2 linked regions of the Arenibacter algicola genome follow. The protein of the gene in region 1 interacts with the protein of each later gene in a pairwise test. Links are inferred from orthologs where the notes say so. Each region holds a gene or a part of one and is shown in the gene's direction. Other genes may lie near its edges. The genes, in order: def and U735_RS0122260.

The links.
Region 2: the proteins of def (region 1) and U735_RS0122260 interact in binary tests that used the Escherichia coli proteins (3 or more experiments, as listed by UniProt). The link is inferred for Arenibacter algicola from one-to-one orthologs.

Annotation. Positions count from the first base shown.
Region 1 is NZ_JPOO01000001.1:2,031,115-2,034,276, forward strand. What follows is about bases 193-3,019. They hold def (peptide deformylase), read left to right. Parts: upstream 193-1,224; coding sequence 1,225-1,815; downstream 1,816-3,019. Other genes in these bases: U735_RS0108670 (2,3,4,5-tetrahydropyridine-2,6-dicarboxylate N-succinyltransferase), read right to left, coding at 193-707; ruvX (Holliday junction resolvase RuvX), read left to right, coding at 810-1,220; U735_RS0108685 (DUF5606 family protein), read left to right, coding at 1,874-2,302; U735_RS0108690 (carboxylesterase family protein), read left to right, coding at 2,513-3,019. Outside these bases: more of U735_RS0108670, read right to left, coding at 1-192; more of U735_RS0108690, read left to right, coding at 3,020-3,162. UniProt on the Escherichia coli protein: Removes the formyl group from the N-terminal Met of newly synthesized proteins. Requires at least a dipeptide for an efficient rate of reaction. N-terminal L-methionine is a prerequisite for activity but the enzyme has broad specificity at other positions.
Region 2 is NZ_JPOO01000003.1:2,696,084-2,699,171, forward strand. The notes cover bases 272-3,024. They hold U735_RS0122260 (aspartate-semialdehyde dehydrogenase), read left to right. Parts: upstream 272-1,029; coding sequence 1,030-2,019; downstream 2,020-3,024. Other genes in these bases: mscL (large conductance mechanosensitive channel protein MscL), read left to right, coding at 391-798; U735_RS0122265 (prolyl oligopeptidase family serine peptidase), read left to right, coding at 2,150-3,024. Outside these bases: alr (alanine racemase), read left to right, coding at 1-244; more of U735_RS0122265, read left to right, coding at 3,025-3,088.

The DNA of each region.
Region 1 (3,162 bases):
GCCGGAAATTTTTTGGTATAACTCCCTGGTATAACAACAGATCTTGCCGGTACCAATCCTTTTCTTTCTACAGGCTTGTCGCCAGTAACATCAATAATTTTGGTTGATCCAGTAAGTACTACATTTGCTCCCAATACGGCCTCTTTTTCTACGCGTACACCTTCCACGACAATACATCTGGATCCAATAAAGGCATTGTCCTCAATAATTACAGGGGAGGCCTGTAAGGGCTCCAAGACCCCGCCAATTCCTACACCTCCGCTAAGGTGGACATTTTTTCCAATTTGGGCACAGCTACCAACGGTGGCCCAAGTGTCTACCATGGTGCCTTCATCCACATAGGCTCCGATGTTTACATAACTTGGCATTAAAATTGTTCCTGCTGAAATATAAGACCCGTGTCTGGCAACCGCATTGGGAACAACACGTATTCCTTTTTCTGCATATCCTCTTTTAAGGGGCATTTTATCGTGATATTCAAAGATACCCGCTTCCAAGGTTTCCATTTTTTGAATCGGAAAATATAGTACCACTGCCTTTTTTACCCATTCATTTATCTGCCATCCATCTGTTGTTGGTTCAGCACAGCGCAACTTACCGTTATCCAAAAGATCTATGACCTCCCTTATGGCAGTCTGAGTTGGAATTTCTTTAAGTAAGTCTCGATTTTCCCAGGCAGTTTCTATTGTTTTTCTTAATTCTTTCATCTTTAATAATTCAAATTTTAGCAAATATAAGGGCTAGTAGGTAATTAACCTTTTGTTTTTGCACTTATAACAATTTATCCCTTATTTTTGCAAAAAATTTGTGTGGGAAGGATTTTAGCATTGGATTATGGAAAGGTGCGGACGGGAATTGCCGTTACGGACGAGTTGCAAATTATAGCTTCTGGCCTGACTACCGTTGATACCAAGGAACTTTTGAATTTCCTAAGGAAGTATGTTCAAGAGGAGAAGGTAGAAAAATTTGTGATAGGGGAACCTAAGCAAATGAACAATCTTCCATCCGAATCCGAGGAATTGATCAAACCTTTTTTGAGAACTTTGGAAGGTGTCTTTCCAAAGATACCTGTAGAGCGGCAGGACGAGCGCTTTACGTCTAAAATGGCATTTCAGACAATGATAGATAGTGGTCTTAATAAAAAACAAAGAAGGGATAAGGCCCTAGTCGATGAAATTAGCGCCACTATTATCCTTCAGGCGTATTTAAATAGAAAATAGTAGTATGATTTTACCTATAGTTGCTTATGGAGACCCGGTACTTAGGAAAGTAGCGGATGATATAGACAAGGATTTTCCAAGATTCGAAGAATTGGTGGCCAATATGTGGGACACCATGTATAATGCCAATGGGGTTGGTTTGGCCGCACCCCAAATAGGACTGCCCATTAGATTGTTCCTTGTGGATACCACGCCATTTGGGGATGACGAAGAGCTTACCGAAGAAGAGCAAAATGCATTGAAAGGGTTTAGGAAAGTTTTTATCAATGCACGTATTGAGGAAGAAACTGGAACAGAATGGGCTTTTAATGAAGGCTGTCTTAGTATTCCCGATGTTCGGGAAGATGTTTCCCGGAAAGATACCATTACCATCTCCTATATGGATGAGAATTTTAAATCTTATAAGGAAACCTATGACGGACTTTTGGCCAGGGTAATCCAACATGAATATGACCATATAGAGGGCATATTGTTTACCGATAAATTATCCTCCTTAAAAAAACGCCTTTTAAAGGGTAGGTTGGCCAACATTTCCAAGGGGAAGATAAAGGTGGAATATAGAATGCGGTTTCCCAACATTAAAAAAGCACGTTAAAACTATTTCTATATATAAACAAAAAGTAGCATATTTGCCGCTGAAACTAAAATAACAGATGGGTTTAAATAAAATATTATCGATTGCAGGTAAGCCGGGACTTTTTAAATTATTGACGCAAACGCGTACAGGTTTTGTAGCCGAATCCTTGTTGGATGGCAAAAAAGTTACCGTAAGTTTTAAGAACAATGTGAGTGTCTTGTCTGAGATTGCAATCTATACGTTGGAGGAGGAAGTGCCGTTAAAGGTGGTGTTTGAAAAAATCAAGGAAAAGGAAGATGGTGGAAAAACAGCGGTGAGCCATAAAGAGGATAAGATAAAATTGGAAGAATATTTGTTTGAAGTGCTACCCAATTATGATGAAGATAGGGTTTATGCCAGTGATATTAAAAAGATCATTCAATGGTATAATTTATTACATGAGCACGGTATTACAGAATTTGCGGACGAGGAAGAAAAAGAAGAGGCTTCCAAGGAAACAGAATAGATTTTCTTTATATACAAAATTAGAACCTTCGTTTACGAAGGTTTTTTTATGCCGTATTGTAAGTCCTTTTTCCGTAAATGAGTTTAGCCATCGCCTTTATGTTAAAAATATTCTCCATTTAGCTTCGTGCTTTTGTTATTGGTCTAAATTGTTGGGCAGCGGCCTACTAATTATGGAAATTAATATTTTAATTCCGTAATCAATTATATCATGGCTAAATTTAAAAAGAAAAGTGCTGCAATTTTACTAATGTTCCTTGTTCTTCCCTTTGTCCTCCCCGGGCAACAACGTACAGGAAATATTGTGGAATATTTCGGTAAGGAAAAAGTTGAGGATATTCACGAAGGAAAAGTGATCCATGTTTTTGATAAGGCCTTGGCTCTATCAATTCCAAGTTTCGGATTTGAATCCTCATCATTTCCCGTAGATCCGGTTTTTGATAAGTTCCTAATGGAGCCCAGTACCCAGGTGAGGGAAGGTGAAGTTTTTGATATTGATCCGTTTGGAAGGGAATTAAAATGGAACTCCATAAAGGTAGACAGTACCAATAGCTTTTCCGGCAGGGACCTTAGGTCGGGTTATGTATATCTCACTTACAATTCAGGATCGGAGAAAACGGTTTTGTTCGAAGCTTCCGGACATTCCTTGGCTTCCATTAACGGTTATCCATATGAGGGTGATCATTATGATTTTGGTTGGAACCTTATTCCTGTAAAGTTGAAAAAGGGGAATAATATTTTTGTTTTAAAGGTTGGCCGTTTTCCCAGGGTTCGAGCGCGGATATTGGAGCCCAAGGCCGAGGTTCAATTTACTACACGAGATGTAACAGTTCCCGATCTTTTATTGGAGGAGGATATGGA
Region 2 (3,088 bases), on another replicon or contig:
CCGGCAATATGGCAATCGCATTGGGCATGTTTCCATACACGGAAAATTGGCGCCAATTATTGGCAATGTCTGCATGGATATGATTATGGTGGATATTACGGGAATAGATTGTAAGGAAGGCGACGAGGTGATAGTTTTTGGCAAGGAACATAGTGCGGAAGACTTGGCCTCTTCGGCCAAAACCATAACCTATGAGCTGCTAACGGGAATTTCGCAGCGTGTGAAACGCATTTATATTGATTAGGAAATAAAAAATCAATTTTCAACAGGGTGTTAAAGCCACTATTTAAAAGCTATTTGCACTGTACGGAACATTTTTATTTTAACATTTTGTTAGGACGTCTGTTTAAGTTAAATTGCAGTTAGTATTAATCAATTAAAACACTAATTATGTTAAAAGAATTTAAGGATTTTATTATGACCGGCAATGTCATTGATTTGGCGGTTGCTGTACTGTTGGCGGGAGCTGCAGGCTTGGTTGTCAGTGGATTTGTCAATGATATCATGATGCCGATCGTGGGATATTTCACTGGAGGAGTAGATTTCTCAGATATGCAAATTGTACTTTCGGAGGCAATTGTGGCAGCAGATGGAACAGTTGAAAAACCTGCCAGTGCTATCCGTTACGGGGCATGGGTAAATTCTATAATCAACTTAATTATTGTTGGGTTTGTTTTGTTCATAATTGTAAAAGCATACAACAAAACTAAAAAACCTAAAGAGGAAGCTCCAGCAGCACCTAAAGGTCCAAGTCAAGAGGAACTTTTGACCCAGATCAGGGATCTGCTAAAAAAATAGTTTTATATAAAAACAGTATGTGCTTTGGCTAAAGGTCGAAGCTCAACCGCTACACTACCAACTAACCAACAAAAACCGTCAGCTAGGATTCGCTATCCAAGTCGACGGTTCTTTTTTGTAATAAAGTTATTTTTGTAACAATTTGTTATATTTTTAATATATTCTATTTTATGTATTGTTTAATACCCTATAATCAGTACATTTGCCAACTGAAATTTTAAATTCATCATAATGAAAGTAGCTGTAGTGGGTGCAACAGGAATGGTAGGGGAGGTAATGCTAAAAGTATTGGCCGAACGTAACTTTCCAGTAACGGAATTATTGGTAGTGGCCTCGGAAAGGTCTGTAGGCAAAAAGTTGAGCTTCCAAGGCAAGGAGTATACCCTAATTGGGTTGGAAACTGCGGTTGCCGCCAAACCGGATGTTGCCATTTTTTCAGCAGGAGGAGATACTTCCTTGGAATGGGCACCAAAATTTGCCGCTGTTGGTACCACGGTAATAGATAATTCTTCAGCCTGGCGTATGGATCCTACCAAAAAATTGGTGGTTCCAGAAATAAACGCTTCAGAGTTGACCAAAGAGGATAAGATTATAGCTAATCCAAACTGTTCCACAATACAAATGGTGTTGGCACTTTCTTCACTACATAAAAAATACAAAATGAAGAGGGTAGTTGTTTCTACCTACCAGTCGGTTTCCGGAACAGGGGTAAAAGCCGTTCAGCAATTGGAAAACGAGATTGCCGGGATAAAGGGAGAAATGGCATATCCTTATCCTATAGGAAAAAATGCATTGCCACATTGCGATGTATTCCTAGAAAATGGATATACCAAAGAAGAAATGAAGTTGGCCAAAGAGCCTCAAAAAATATTCAACGACAATTCATTCTCCGTAACGGCTACAGCAGTTCGTATCCCAACCTCAGGGGGGCATTCGGAGTCCGTTAACGTGGAGTTTGAAAATGATTTCGAACTATCTGAAGTTAGAAGATTGTTGAGTGAAACTCCGGGAATCGTTGTTCAGGACAATACTGATACCAATACCTACCCAATGCCCATTTATGCACATGGTAAGGATGATGTTTTTGTGGGACGTATTAGAAGGGACGAAACCCAAGCCAATACCCTGAACATGTGGATCGTTGCCGACAACCTAAGAAAAGGAGCAGCAACGAACGCCGTACAGATTGCAGAATATTTGGTTGAAAACCAATTGGTGTAGTAGAATTACTGTATAAATAGCCCTCAATCCCATAAGGAAAAAAGGAGAGAAGGAAAAGATGTTAAAACCTTTGTAACTACCATTTACAAAGGTTTTTTTTATGCTATTTTTGGCTTCAGAACATCGATAAATGAAGCGATTAATATTGATCTCACTTACTGCACTACTAATGTTAGCCTGTGGGACCAACCAAAAAAAAGATACCATCATTTTGAAATATCCAAACACAAAAAAAGTTGATTCCGTAGACACCTACTTCGGAATAAAAATACAAGACCCATTCCGTTGGTTGGAAGATGACATTAGCCCGGAAACCGAAAACTGGGTAAAGGAACAAAATAAGACCACATTTAATTATTTGGACAAAATTCCGTTCCGAAAAGAGCTAAAAAAACGTTTGGAACAATTATGGAATTATGAAAAATTGGGATCTCCGTTCAAGGAAGGCGACTACATCTATTTTTTTAAAAACGATGGCTTACAAAATCAGAATGTATTGTACCGCAAAAAAGGTGATGATGGGCAGGCAGAAGTATTTCTGGATCCCAATTCCTTCTCCGAAGATGCTACCACTTCATTGGCCGGAATAAATTTTTCCAAGGATGGTTCCATAGCCGCCTATTCCATTTCCGAAGGTGGAAGTGATTGGCGAAAAGTAATCGTGATGAACGCAGAAAATAAGTCGATTGTTGAAGATACTCTGGTAGACATTAAATTTAGTGGAGTTTCCTGGAAGGGAAACGAAGGCTTCTATTACTCCAGTTATGACAAACCTGAAGGAAGCGAGCTATCTGCCAAAACCGACCAACATAAGCTTTATTATCACAAACTGGGAACTGCCCAAAAGAACGATGAGGTAGTTTTTGGGGGAATTCCAGAGGAAAAGCATAGATATGTTGGGGGTTATGTAACCGAAGACGACAGGTATCTCATAATTTCGGCCGCTGTCTCCACCTCTGGGAACAAATTATTCATAAAGGACTTGACCCAACCTGAAAGCGGACTGATTACCATTTTGGATACTACGGACAGCGATAGCCAAATCATAGACAATGTGGGGTCGAAACTC